2 regions of the Streptomyces kunmingensis genome follow, and region 2 is predicted to be linked to the other one. Evidence: riboswitches for the same ligand, from Rfam matches in the RefSeq annotation. Region 2 holds a riboswitch; the other holds the start of a gene.
What was found. A riboswitch is a leader RNA that binds a small molecule or an ion and turns the genes downstream of it on or off. The one in region 2 is predicted to bind thiamine pyrophosphate.
Positions count from the first base shown of each region.

Region 1: linked by a shared signal. The riboswitch ahead of thiO (glycine oxidase ThiO) and the one ahead of ABD366_RS05955 (purine-cytosine permease family protein) in region 2 are both predicted to bind thiamine pyrophosphate.

Region 1 covers NZ_BAAATS010000001.1:26,615-33,731, forward strand. Annotated here, with positions in the region: gene pknB (Stk1 family PASTA domain-containing Ser/Thr kinase) at 1-266, opposite strand, end outside; gene ABD366_RS00125 (thiazole synthase) at 350-1,144, opposite strand; gene thiS (sulfur carrier protein ThiS) at 1,152-1,352, opposite strand; gene thiO (glycine oxidase ThiO) at 1,349-2,542, opposite strand; TPP riboswitch at 2,540-2,652, opposite strand; gene ABD366_RS00140 (NAD(P)/FAD-dependent oxidoreductase) at 2,815-4,047, shown strand; gene ABD366_RS00145 (Rv2175c family DNA-binding protein) at 4,124-4,489, shown strand; gene thiE (thiamine phosphate synthase) at 4,562-5,209, shown strand; gene metF (methylenetetrahydrofolate reductase [NAD(P)H]) at 5,307-6,227, shown strand; gene ABD366_RS00160 (SCO2102 family sporulation regulator) at 6,273-7,117, shown strand, end outside.
Region 2 covers NZ_BAAATS010000005.1:159,497-166,613, forward strand. Annotated here, with positions in the region: gene ABD366_RS05940 (sensor histidine kinase) at 1-960, opposite strand, end outside; gene ABD366_RS05945 (response regulator transcription factor) at 947-1,669, opposite strand; gene ABD366_RS05950 (class I SAM-dependent methyltransferase) at 1,728-2,615, opposite strand; gene ABD366_RS05955 (purine-cytosine permease family protein) at 2,684-4,120, opposite strand; TPP riboswitch at 4,112-4,212, opposite strand; gene ABD366_RS05960 (aspartate/glutamate racemase family protein) at 4,320-5,048, shown strand; gene ABD366_RS05965 (DUF4097 family beta strand repeat-containing protein) at 5,379-6,065, shown strand; gene ABD366_RS05970 (alanine--tRNA ligase-related protein) at 6,082-7,117, opposite strand, start outside.

The DNA.
Region 1 (7,117 bases), on a different contig from region 2:
GCGCCCTCGGCGCCCTGGTCGTAGACGCCCACGACGTTCGGGTGGTCGAGGCGGGCCACCGACTTGGCCTCGCGGATGAAACGCTCGACGAACGTCGCGTCCGTGGCCAGCGAGGGGTGCATCACCTTGAGCGCGAGCACGCGGTCGAGGCGGGTGTCCACGGCCCGGTAGACCGTGGCCATCCCGCCGACCGCGATGCGTGCGTCGACGCGGTACCGGCCGTCGAGCACATGCCCGAGCAACGGGTCCTGAAGGGTCGTGTCCACGCTGGTGAGTGTACGAGGAGTGACTGACAGGCCCCCTGCCCGCTGCGGGACCGGGCCCGTACTGCAGCAGAGCTGTGACCCTGTCAGAAGGCCGGGCGCTCCGGGTCGAGGTGGGCGCGGCCCTGGGTGGGTGAGGAGGCCTCCGCGAAGTGCCGCTTGGGGATGCGGCCCGCCCGGAACGCGAGCCGGCCCGCCTCCACCGCGTGCCGCATGCCCTCGGCCATGAGCACCGGCTCCTGCGCGCGGGTCACCGCAGAGGCGAGCATCACACCCGCGCAGCCCAGCTCCATGGCGAGTGCCACGTCGGAGGCCGTGCCCGCGCCCGCGTCCAGGATCACCGGCACGCGCGCGTGCTCGGTGATCAGCTGGAAGTTGTGCGGGTTGCGGATGCCGAGCCCGGAGCCGATGGGGGAGCCGAGCGGCATGATCGCCGCGCAGCCCACGTCCTCCAGCTTGCGGGCGAGCACCGGGTCGTCGTTCGTGTAGGGGAGGACCGTGAAGCCGTCGTCGACCAGGGTCTCGGCGGCGTCCAGAGTCTCGATCGGGTCGGGCAGCAGGGTGCGCTCATCGGCGATGACCTCGAGTTTGACCAGGTTCGTGCCGAGCGCCTCGCGCGCGAGGCGGGCCGTGAGGACCGCCTCGCCGGCGGTGAAGCAGCCCGCCGTGTTCGGCAGGACCTGTATGTCGAGTTTTTCCAGGACGGACAGGACGGAGCCGTGCACGGTCGCGTTCACGCGGCGCATCGCCACTGTGGTGAGTTCGGTGCCGGAAGCGGTCAGGGCGCGTTCCAGGATGTCGAGGCTCGGGGCGCCTCCCGTGCCCATGATCAGGCGCGAGGAGTACGTGGTGTCCCCGAGGACGAAAGCGTCGTCGGCCATGGACGAGTCAGCCTCCTTGTACGGCTGTGAGGACCTCGACGCGGTCCCCCTCGCGGAGCGCGGTCGCGGCCCACTGGGTGCGCGGGACGACGGTCTCGTTGAGGGCGGCGGCGACGCCGGAGTGCGCTGTGGTGAGCGTGGTGACGAGGGCTTCGAGGGTGAGGTCGGCGGTCACCGCGCGCGGCTCACCGTTGAGCGATACGTTCATGCGGGCTGCTCCATGGAGACGTCACTGAGGGCGCCGGGCCCTTGGCCGGAGAACCGCCCGGGGGTGAACGGGCGAGCTTCCTCCGGGAGTTCGCCGGTGGTCAGGACCTGCGCCATGGCGTCCCCGGTGACCGGCGTGAGCAGCACGCCGTTGCGGTGGTGGCCGGTGGCCAGGAGGAGGCCGGGCAGGGCCGTCGGGCCGAGCAGCGGCGCGTTGTCCGGCGAGCCGGGGCGCAGACCCGCGCAGGTCTCGGTCAGGGGCAGTTCCGTGATGCCGGGGACGAGTTCGTGCGCATCCCTCAGAAGCTCGTAGACCCCGCCCGCCGTGACCGTCGTGTCCCAGCCGAGCTCCTCGCTGGTCGCGCCCACGACGAGCTCGCCGCTGACGCGCGGCACCAGGTAGAGGTGGCTGCCGCGGACGACCGCGCGGACCGTGCGGCTGAGGAACGGCGCGTACCGAGGGGGCACGGTCAGCCGCAGGACCTGGCCCTTGACCGGGCGGACGGGCGGCCGTACCTCGTCCGGCACCCCCGCGAGCCGCCCGCTGTGGCTGCCCGCCGCGAGCACGGTCTGCCCGGCCGCGAGCTCGTCGCCCCCGCTCAGCAGGACGCCGCGCGCCCGGTCCCGTACGACAGAGAGCCGCTCGGCCCGCGACCGGTGGAAGACCACGCCCGCACGCTCGCAGGCCGTCACAAGGGCGTCCGCGAGCCTTCTCGGGTCGATCTGGTGGTCACCGTCGACCCGCAGGCCCCCGCGTACGCCCGGCGCGAGCATCGGCTCCAGACGGCGGCAGTCGCGGCCCGACAGCCACTCGGACTCCAGACCCGACTTCCTTTGCAGCGCGTGCAGTTCACGCAGGTGCGCCCGGTCGTCCGCGTCCAGCGCGACCGCCAGCGTGCCGCACGCGCGGTAGCCGAGATCCTTGCCGCTGGCCTCGGACAGCTCGGCCGCGAACTGCGGATAGCGGCGCGCGGACTCGACATTGAGACTCAGCAGCGTCTGCTCGCCGTAGTGCAGTTCGGTGACGGCGGCCAGCATGCCGGCCGCCACCTGGGCGGCACCGCCGCCCGGTTCGGGGTCCACGACCGCGACGGACAGACCGCGCTGCGCGGCCCGCCAGGCGGTGACCAGACCGATGATGCCGCCACCGACGACCAGTACGTCGGTGGCTTCGGGTGGAGTACGCGACATGGGCGTCCAGCCCCTCCCTTCGCCGGCATGACCCGGATCAGGTTCGTACGGTCGGAGGCCGCCCAGCCTCCCTCTCAGCCCGCTGCGTACGGGCTCCCGCGAGTGCTTTACGCCGTCACCCTAACTCCTGCGCACGACCCTCAGTAAGTACGGCCGCCAGTGGCAGGCAGGGCCGCTTGATCGCTAAACCGGTGACACGTGTGCAGGACGTCACGGCCCGGGAGTGGTCCGCGTCGCTGACTGACGCAAGATCAAGTGCCTAAGGTGATCCGGTGAGCGAGCAGCGGAGCGGCAACGGGACACCTCAGGGACAGCGGCACGTCGTCGTCGTCGGCGCGGGCATGGCCGGCGTGCAGACGGCCGTGGCCCTGCGTGAACAGGGCTTTCCCGGCAGGGTCACGCTGATCGGCGCGGAGCCGCACCGGCCCTACGACCGGCCGCCGCTGTCCAAGGCCGTCCTGCTCGGCAAGGCCGACGGCTCGGCCTTCGACGTGGACTTCGAGGCGCTCGGCGTCACTCTGGAGCTGGGCCGGGAGGTCACGGGGCTGCGGCCCGGCGACCACGAACTGGACACGGCCACGGGCCCGGTCGCCTACGACGTCCTGGTCGTCGCCACCGGCGCCGAACCGGTCCGGCTGCCGGGCGCGGAGAGCGTCCCCGGCGTACATCTGCTGCGCACCCTGGACGACGCCGAGCGGCTGCGGCCCGTCCTCGCCGAGCAGCGTGACGTGGTGGTCGTGGGCGCCGGGTGGATCGGCGCCGAGTTCGCCACCGCCGCCCGCGAGGCCGGCTGCCGGGTCACTGTCGTGGAGGCGGCCGAGCGGCCGCTGGCCGGGGCACTGCCCGCCGAGGTCGCCGCCCCCATGGCGGCCTGGTACGCGGACGCGGGAGCCCGACTGCGCACCCGCGCGCGCGTGGAGAGCGTCGAGCCGGGCTTCGTCACTCTGGACGACGGGACGCGGCTGCCCGCCGGAGCCGTCGTCATCGGCATCGGCGCCCGCCCGGCCACGGGCTGGCTGGCCGGCTCCGGCATCGAGCTGGGTGTCCACCGCGAAGTGGTGGCCGACGCGGGCCTGCGGACCTCCGTGCCGGACGTGTACGCCGTCGGGGACTGCTCCTCGTTCCCTTCGGGGCGCTACGGCGAGCGTCTGCTGGTCCACCACTGGGACAACGCCCTACAGGGGCCGCGCACCGTCGCGGCGAACATCATCGGTGAGACACCGGCGGTGTACGACCCGGTGCCCTACTTCTGGTCCGAGCAGTTCGGCCGATTCGTGCAGTACGCGGGCCATCACGGCGCCGCCGACACGACGGTGTGGCGCGGCGACCCGGCCGGCGCGGCCTGGTCGGTGTGCTGGCTGCGCGAGGGCGCTCTGGTCGGCGTGCTGGCGGTCGGCAAACCCCGCGATCTGGCCCAGGGCCGCAAGCTCATCGAGGCGGGCACCGTCCTGGACCCGGACCGCCTGGCCGATCCGGCCCAGCCCCTGAAATCCGCCGTGGCGTGACCGCCACCGGGCACGGAAACACCTGGTCAGCCCGCCCCGACTTCCGACTGTCAGTGCGGGATGGCACGCTTGTCCCGTGACCGAGATTGACGCAAAGATCGATGCTCTCGTCCCCGACTGGCTCACCCTTCCCGACATCGCCGAGCAGTTCGGCATCGAGGTGACGCGTGTGCGACAGCTGGTGAAGGAGGGCCAGGTGATCGCCGTACGCCGTGGTGAGAACAGGGCGTTGCACGTGCCCGCCGCCTTCATCGACGGCGACAAGATCGTCAAGGGCCTCACCGGCACCTTGACGCTCCTGCGGGACGACGGCTTCAGCGACGCGGAGATGCTGGAGTGGCTCTTCACCCCCGACCCGAGCCTGCCGGGGACGCCCGCGCAGGCCTTGAGCGAGAATCGCGGCACGGAGGTGAAGCGCCGCGCCCAGGCGCTCGCCGTCTGACCTGACAACCGTCCGGCGTGCGCACCACGGGCTTCGTGGTGCGCACGCCACCGACACAACGGGGGATGTCCCATGGCCGACCCGAAGCGCGCCCTGCTCGCCGATGCCCGGCTCTACCTGTGCACCGACGCCCGCAAGCGCCAGGGAGACCTGCCGGAGTTCCTCGACGCCGTGCTCTCCGGCGGCGTGGACATCGTGCAGCTGCGCGACAAGGGCATGGAGGCAGGCGAGGAGCTGGAGCACCTCGCCGTGTTCGCCGAGGCGGCCCGCCGCCACGGCAAGCTCTTCGCGGTCAACGACCGGGCGGACGTCGCGCACGCGAGCGGCTCCGACGTCCTGCACCTGGGCCAGGGCGACCTGCCCGTCCCCGCGGCCCGCGCCCTGCTCGGCGAGGACGTCCTCATAGGCCGCTCCACGCACGCCGCCGCGGAGGCCGCCGCGGCCGCCGTCCAGGAGGGCGTGGACTACTTCTGCACCGGCCCCTGCTGGCCGACCCCGACCAAGCCCGGCCGGCACGCGCCTGGCCTCGACCTGGTGCGCCACACCGCCGGCCTGGGCACCGACCGCCCCTGGTTCGCCATCGGCGGCATCGACCTGGGGAACCTGGACGAGGTCCTGGACGCGGGTGCCCGTCGCGTCGTCGTGGTCCGCGCCCTCACGGAGGCCGACGATCCGGCGGCCGCGGCGGCCGAGTTCGCCAAGCGCCTGCGCTCGGTGTGACCCCCGCACAGCGCCTCCGAGAAGCGGCGTCGCGCCCGGCTGTCCGCAAGGTGGACGGGGATTAGGGGCTACCGGATTCCCTCAGTAACCTGCCCGTATGGCCCTTGGCACCCCTTCCACCAGGACTGATCGAGCCCGCACCGTGCGCGACATGCTCGCGGCGGGGAAGGCGACGTACTCCTTCGAGTTCTCCGCGCCGAAAACCCCGAAGGGCGAGCGCAACCTGTGGAACGCCCTGCGCAGGGTCGAGGCCGTCTCGCCGGACTTCGTCTCCGTGACGTACGGCGCGGGTGGCTCCACGCGCGCGGGCACGGTCAAGGAGACCGAGCAGATCGTCGCCGACACGACGCTGACGCCGGTCGCCCACATCACCGCCGTCGAGCACTCCGTCGCCGAACTGCGCAACATCATCGGCCAGTACGCCGACGCCGGGATCCGGAACATGCTCGCCGTGCGTGGAGATCCGCCGGGCGACCCCATGGCCGACTGGATCTCGCATCCGGAAGGGCTGACGTACGCCGCCGAACTCGTCGAGCTGATCAAGGAGTCGGGGGACTTCTGCGTCGGCGTCGCCGCGTTCCCCGCGATGCATCCGCGCTCCGCGGACTGGGACACCGACGTGCGGCACTTCGTCGACAAGTGCCGGGCGGGCGCCGACTACGCGATCACGCAGATGTTCTTCTACCCGGAGGAGTACCTGCGGCTGCGCGACCGGGTCGCCGCGGCGGGCTGCGAGACGCCCATCATTCCGGAATGCATGCCGGTGACGAGCGTGCGCATGCTCGAACGACTGCCGATGCTCAGCAACGCGGACTTCCCTCCGGCGCTGAAAGAGCGGATCCTCACAGCGAAAGACGATCCAGCCGCTGTACGCTCCATTGGAATCGAGTTCGCCACGGAGTTCTGCGCGAAGCTGCTTGACGAGGGTGTACCGGGTCTGCACTTCATTACGCTCAACAACTCCACTGCGACGCTGGAGATCTACGAGAACCTGGGCCTGCACGAACAGCAGGCCTGATGGGCCGTACCCGCAAGGGGATACGGCCGTACGAGAGGGGCGTACATGGGCTGGGCGGTCCTCTACATCGCGTTCGGACTGGTGGCGCTGTGGCTCCTCGGTGAGGTGCTGCTGCAGTACAAGGCGCGTCTTCGCTGGCGCCTGCTCGCCTTCGGCGGCTTCCTCGGGGTGGTCCTCGGTGTCCTGATCCCGTCGGTGTACGTCATCGGCATCGGCGCGATCGCCTTCGCGGTCGGGCAGACGTACGTCACGCTGTCGTTCCGCCGCGGGTTCGCGGCGGGCTGGGCCATCAAGAACGCCCCGGGTGCGGCGGAGGGCGGCAGCAAGCGCCGCAAGAGGGAGCCGGCCCGCAAGGACCCGACGCTCGAGGTCTCCGACCTGGAGTACGAGCAGGGCGCGCAGCCGGAGTACGCGCAGGGCGTACAGCCGGAGTATGCGCAGGGCGTACAGCCGGAGTACGCGCCGGCTGCGGGAACCCCGGAGACGCCCGCGGAGTCCACCGCCGTGTACGCCACCACCGAGCCGATGCCCGACGACACCGGCCAGTACGGCGTCTACAGCGACGCGGCGTACGCCCAGGCGACCCAGGCCGACCACGGCAACCAGGGCTACGGCTACGACACCGGGTCCTACGGCTACGACCAGCAGAACTACGGCTACGACACCGGGCAACAGCCGTACGCCGCGCCCTACTCGGACCCGTACATCGGGGCGCAGAGCTACCCGGAGCAGCCCCAGTACGGCGACCCGTACGCCGCCGGCCAGCAGCAGTACAGCGACCCGTACGCGACGGCCAACGGTTACGGCACGGACACCCCTCCCGGCGGCGTCTGGGTGCCGCAGCAGCGCAACGGCGACGAGCAGCAGCAGGGCTACGGCGGCGAGCTGCC
Region 2 (7,117 bases):
CAGGAGCACGGGCGCGGCGACGTACGAGGTGAGCTGTTCGCGGCGTGCCGTGCCCACGCAGGAGGCCACGGTGCGGTCGCCCTCCACTCCTGTCACGGCGGGGACGGGGGCCGGGGCCGCGTCACGGGCCGCCTCGGTCGCCTTGTCCTGTGCCGCGGGGCGCGCTCCTTGCTGCCAGGTCAGGTCGAGGGCGAGGTCGACGCGGTAGTGGCTCTGCCGCTCGAGGCAGGAGTTGGTGAGCCGGGTCAGTGCGGTGAGCGCCTTGCGCTCCGTCGTCGTCGGCCGGTCGAGGGCGTCCGTCGTGCACTTGACGGCGCCCGATGCGTCGGCCCCGGAACCGACGGTCTCCACCCGGGGGCGCCCGCTCGGGCCCACCACGACATCGGCCGCGACCCCGTCCGTACGCAGGCACGACCTGTGCCGCTCGGCGAGGGCGCGCAGCTGCGACCGTTCTGCGGCGGGCAGCCGGAACGGGCCGACGGCGCGTGCGTCGATCCGGTCCGCCGCCGCGTCCGACGTCCCGGTCCGGCCGGCGGCGAGCGCCGTGTCGACGGACAGCGGGTCGACGGTGGCCGAGGCCTGTGCGGGCAGCGTGGCCGCCGGGGTGTGCCCGGCCGAGTCGGCGAGCGGTCTGCGCGCCTGCGTGGTGAGGGTGATGTGCCGTCCGGTGGTGCGGGCCAGTTCGTGCACGGTCGCGTCGACGCCGTCCCACCGGGAGTGCGTGGCGGCGTAGCCGAGGAGGGTGTCGTAGATCCGGGTGTCGTCGGCGAGGTTCTGGCCCTGCTCCTGCTTGATGGCACCGGAGGTGGTCTGCACGGCGAGCCAGGCCGTCGCCGCGACGGAACAGGTGGCGACCAGGACGGAGACTCCGAGCAGCCTTCCGCGCAGGCTCTTGCGCAGCGGTGGCCGCCCGGTCCGCGGGCTCGTCCGGTGGTCCCCGTCCGTCCTACGCCGACGCATCGCGGGCCCCCTTCGCCGGGTCCGTCAGCTTGTAGCCGACGCCGAACACGGTGAGCAGGCGGACGGGGCGGCGGGGTTCGGGTTCGATCTTCTTGCGGAGGTTCATGACGTGCACGTCGACCGTGCGGTCGCCTATGTACCGGTCGAATCCGTGCAGTTCGGCGAGGAGCAGCTGCCTGCTGAAGACCCGGCCGGGTTCGGCCGCCATCGCCGCAAGGAGCCGGAACTCGCCCGGCGTGCACTCCACCGGCGCGCCGTCCACCGACACCTCGTGCCGGTCGGGGTCGACGACCAGCGAGCCGACCCTGAACTCCGTGGAGCCGGGCGAGGGGAGACCGCCCCGGCGGGTGCGCCGCAGCAACGTGCGCACCCGCGCCATCAGCTCGCGGGGGCTGTACGGCTTCGTCATGTAGTCGTCGGCCCCCAGGTCGAGGCCGAGCAGCAGATCGTCCTCGGTGCTGCGCGCCGTCAGCATCAGCACCGGCACCTCGCGCGCCTCGGCCCGCAGGACCCGTACGACGTCCAGGCCGTCGGCGCGCGGCATCATCACATCGAGGACGAGGAGGTCGGGTTCGCGGTGCCGGACCTCCTCGATGGCCTGCCGCCCGTCGCGAACGACGGTGACGGCGTGGCCCTCCCGCTCCAGATAGCGGCGGACCAACTCGGCCTGCTTCTCGTCGTCTTCCGCGACCATGACATTTGCGCACACGCCGCAGATCGTAGGCGAGCCGCGTGCGGGCCGGTGGAGGGGCCATGGCCGGAAAGCTTCAAGGACGGCGCGCGATGTACAGCTCTCGTGTCGAGCGCACGACGAGGTCGGCACGGTGGCGTACATCCTGCGCACCGCCGTCCAGAAGAGCGTCGAACGCTACGAGGTCGGCGGCGTCGACCAGTCCGTCGACGGCCTCGCGGATGCGGCGCAGGGTGAGATACGCATAGCGTCCGGCGCTCTCGGGCAGCGGCGTGTCCGCGTCCACGCGCAACTCTTCAGTGCGCTCGTGCTCGATGGCGAAGCCGGCCCCTGTCAGCGCGGCGGCCCAGTCGGATCCCAGGTGCGGCACCTGCTCGGCGTGCAGGCCCGCGAGCGCCGCACGGCAGCGGGCTTCGAGGCCGACACGGTCCGGCACGGCGTCGTCGGGCAGGAAGCGCGGCATCCCGTCCAGTTCGGCGACGGCGAGGAGTCCGCCGGGACGCAGCGCGGCGAAGACGGCGGCCAGGGCGGCGGCCGGGTCGTCCAGGTGGTGGAGGGAGGCCGAGGCCCAGACGAGGTCGGCGTCGCCGATGCCGGGCAGGCTCGCTCCCGCGTCGGCCTGGAGCGGGCGCACCCGCGCGGCCACGTCCTTGGCGGCAGCGGCCCGCGTCAGCTGTTCCAGCATCGCGGCCGAACTGTCGACGGCGGTGACCCGGGCGTCGGGGAACCGCTCGAGGAGCGCGAAGGTACCGGCGCCGGTGCCCGCTCCGAGGTCCACGATGTGCCGGACGCCGCCCTTCGAGAGGTCCGCGATCCGGCGGGTGGTCGCGGCCAGGTAGGGCGCGAAGAGTTCGGCGTCGAGGTCGAGGATCTGCGCGAGGTCGTCCCCCGGGTCCGAGCCGTGGGAGTGGGAGCGGGTGTCGGCGTGAGACCCGTGGTGACCTGCGGATACGTGGTGCGTCATAGGACCGACGGTACGCAATCTCGCTCACGACGCATAACATCTTGCCCATAACGCAAGAAGGTCCCGCTTCAGGAGGCTCGACGCGCAACGCCGCCCGCCGCGCTCCCCCGCATCCTGATCGGCGCGTAGATACCGAACCCTACGACGAACGCGACGTAGTAGCCGAGATCCGCGCCGTGCAGCGCCTCGGCCACGGGGCCGACGTAGAGGCTCGTGTTCATGAACGGGACCGTGGCGGCGAACGCGGCGAGGAACGCCAACAGGGCGGGCAGGAAAGGTTGCCGGCGGGACTGTTCGACGGCGAGGTCGAGGGGGGTGCCGTTGCGCGCGCGGGCGCGGGCCAGCCAGTCGACGAGGACGACCGCGACGAACCCGGGGATCCAGTACCCGACGAACAGGAGCACGTTCTGGAAGCGGGCGGCGGTGTCGGCGGCGTGCATCCACAGGACCAGGGGGAACCCGAGGAGTGCGGCAAGTCCGGCGGCGAGCGGGCGCGGCACGCGGGCGCCGATGACCTGCAGGGCGAGCGAACCGCTGTAGTCGTTCATCGCGTTGCTGCACAGCGCGGCCAGCGCCACGGCCAGGAGACCGGCCGAGCCGAGCACACCGCCGCCCAGCAGCGTGTCGACACCGTGCGCGGTCTGGTCGGTGAAGACGGAGGCGCCCCAGAGGCCGAGCGCCTGCACGGCGGTGAAGGACACGACGACGCCCGCCAGCGTGCACCAGAACATGCGGGAGGCGGAGGTGGCGCGGGGCAGGTAGCGGCTGAAGTCACTGGCGTACGGCGCCCAGGAGACGGCCAGGCTCAGCGCGATGGTGGTGGTCAGGGCGAAGGCCCCGACGCGGTCCGCCCCGTGCGCGCCGCCATGGCTCACGGGTGTGACGCCCGCATGCGCGAGGCGCAGCGCCAGGGCGCAGAACGCGACCGCCAGGACGGCCGTCATCCACTTCTGCAGGCGGTGGATCGCCTCGTAGCCCAGCGCCCCGAGGGCGCCCTGGGCGGTCATCATCACGAGCGCCCCCAGCCAGAACGGCCAGCCGCAGAGCCGGGCGAGCGCGTCGCCGCCGAACAGGCCGATGAGCGCGTCCCAGGCGATCGACGACAGCCATTGCAGGGTGCCGGGGACGACGACGCCCCGGCCGAACGCGAGGCGGGCCAGCGGGAGTTGACCGGCTCCGGTGCGGCTGCCCCACGTGCCGAGGTACGCGGTGGGCACGGCGCCGAGCACGGTGCCGAGGACCACGGCCGCGAGGGCGGTGGCGAAGTCCAGGCCGAGGGCGATGCCGACGGTGCCGGTGAAGACGCCGCTCATGGTCAGGTTGGGCGCGAACCACACGGTGAACAGCCGCCCCGCCCCGCCGTACCGGTGGTTCTCGGGGACCGGGGCGATCCCTCGCGCCTCGGGCCGCCAGTCCCCCGGCGCGGCGGGCATCCGTCCGTCGAAGGCGGACTCGCTGCGCCGCTCGGCGGCGTGCGGCTCCATGGAAGCGTGCGGCATCGACATCGCTGACATCCCTCCGCCAGTGCTAACTGGTTCAGGTTCTACGGGTGTGATCTCAGCCCCGTCATAGCCGCGGGGCACCCCGTGTCGGGCAGTACCGGTGCGAACATTAGCCGCCGCCTCGCCAGGCTCCGACAGCACCCCACCTTGGGCCAGGAATAAGCCTTGCTTATGAGGTGACCGTCCGACGTAGAGTTCGCTTATGAAGACGAAGACCATCGGGTTGATCGGCGGAATGAGCTGGGAGTCGACAGCCGAGTACTACCGGCTGGTGAACGAGCTGACGCGGGAGCGGCTCGGCGGGCTGCATTCGGCGCAGTGCGTGCTCTACTCCGTGGACTTCGCGGAGATCGAGCGATTGCAGGTCCAGGGGCGCTGGGCGGAGGCCGGTCAGATCCTCGCCGAGGCGGCCCGGCGCCTGGAGGCGGCCGGCGCCGACCTGATGCTGTTGTGCACCAACACCATGCACAAGGTCGCCGACCAGGTTCAGGCGGCCACGGCCGTTCCCCTGATCCACCTGGCCGACGCGACGGCCGACGCGGTCCGCGCGGCGGGCATGAAGCGGGTCGGCCTGCTGGGCACCGCGTTCACGATGGAGCAGGACTTCTACCGGGGCCGGCTCGAACAGCGCGGCCTCGACGTGCTCGTACCCGATGACGCCGGGCGGGCTCTCGTCCACCGGGTGATCTACGAGGAGTTGTGCCTCGGCGTGGTCCGTGACGCCTCGCGCGCCGCGTATCAGGAGGTCATCGCGCACCTCGTCGAGGCGGGCGCCGAGGGCATCGTCCTGGGCTGTACCGAGATCGAGCTGCTGATCGGCGCCGAGGACAGTCCTGTCGCGGTCTTCCCCACGGCGCGGCTGCACGCGGAGGCGGCGGTGCGGATCGCACTGGACGACGTGCGGATCGCACGGGGCGACGGCACGCTCTGAGGCAACCTTTTTGCGTTTCCTCCTCGCTGTTCAGTTTCATTTCGGCTGTTCAGGGGAGTTCGTGCGACGGCGGTTCGGCCCGAGCCCCTCCCGGGAGGGTTCGGCAGTGAGCTCGCCGCCCCGCTCTCCGCCGTCCGGGCGGAGAGCGGGGACCCCGCGGTGATCGTGTGAGCGGAGCGCCGTACGGGGCAGTCGGTCACCATGAAGGCAGCGATGAAGTCATCCGCCCGGTACCTGGCCGTCGGGGTTGCCGGGATGGCGGCGATCCCTCTCCTCGCGGGGTGCACGAGCTCCGACCCGCAGCCCCGATCCCCTTTCGAGGGAGCCGAGTTGGCCTCCTCGGATCGCCGGCTGACGATCACCACGGACAACGGGCTGCGCCTGCGGCCGACGGACGGCGACCGGATCCGCGTCGACCCGGCCGTCTCCCCTGACTGGTCCCGGGACGGCCGCACCCAGGTCCTCGACCTGTCGTGCCACGGGCCCGACGACCAGCCCGAGGACGGCTCCGACGACCGGTTCGAGGACGGGTCCGACCACCGGTCCGACCGACCCTGCCCGCGTATGCCGGAGATCGAGGTCCCCGCCGGCACCGCGGTGACCGTCACCGCCCGCAACGCCGGCATCGACGTCGCCGGAGTGACCGGCTCCCTGGACCTGACCACCGTCAACGGCGATGTGACGGTGGCCGGTTCGGGCAACGGCGGCGCGCCGGTGCGGCTCGCGACCCGGAACGGTTCCGTGCACGCGACAGACGTAAGCGCGTCGGCACTGCGCGCGCGTACGGTCAACGGCGACGTCACACTCGGCTGCGCCACCGCCCCGCACCGGATCTCCGGGCGCACCGTCAACGGCTCCGTGGACGTCGCCGTCCCCCACGACTCCCCCGCCTACCGGGTGACGGCCACCACGGACCACGGCCGGCCCCTGATCTCGGTCCCCACCGGCAGCGGTCGGCCCGACCGCACCATGGCGCTCGCCACGGTGAACGGCGACGTACGGGCCGACCGCGACTGACAGGTCGACATCGGTGCTACGAGTCCTGGGGCCGCAGGCTCAGCACCAGGTCCCGGGGCAGACCGTGCGTGTCGTGCAGGTAGTGCAGATCCTCCTCGTCGAGCGGGCCCCGGAAACGCGGACGGGAGAGCACCTGCCGGCCGCGCTCGAGGAGCAGGCCGAACCGGCGTTCCTCGTCGAGCAGGACGCGGCGCACCTCGTCGGGGTCCGTCGTCTGACCGAAGTGACCGAGGGTGTGCCGGTACAACTCCCCTTGCAGATCGCCCAGTTGACGCGAGGGGTCGTCACACCACAGGACGGTGAGGGCGCGGCGCACCAGGCGTCGCAGGACGTAGCCGCGGCCCGTGTTGCCCGGTCGCACCCCGTCCCCGATGACCACCATGGCCGAGCGCAGGTGGTCGCTGAGGAGGCGTGAAGAGGGTTCGTCCACGTGCCACAGGCCCGGCACTGTGTCGCGCCACGGCGTGAAGACGTCACATTCGAACACCGAGTTCTTGCCCTGGAGGAGGGTGGCCAGCCGCTCCAGGCCGAGCCCGGTGTCGACGTTGCGCTGCGGCAGGGGGACGAGCGAACCGTCGGGCAGACGGCGGTGGCGCATCATCACGTGGTTCCACACCTCGACCCAGCGTTCGTCCTGGGTGGGTGTTGATCGCGGCGGCGTGCAGCCGGTCCAGAGGAACATCTCCGAATCGGGGCCGCACGGGCCAAAGGGGCCGTTGGACCACCAGTTGTCCTCGACGGTGAGTTCCACCGGGACCCCGAGTCCCTGCCACACCCGTAGCGAGTCCGTGTCCGGGCCCACCTGTTCGTCGCCGCCGAAGACCGTGGCGTGGAGCAGCCCCGGGTCGACGCCGAGCCCCTCGGTGAGCAGGTCGTATCCCCATTCGAGGCTTTGCGGGCCTTCGTAGTCGCCGAGCGACCAGGTGCCGAGCATCTCGAAGACGGTCAGATGCGTGGGGTCGCCGACCTCGTCCACGTCCGTGGTGCGCAGACAGCGCTGTACGTTGACAAGGCGGCGCCCCTGCCCGTGCGGCCGCCCCTCCAGGTACGGG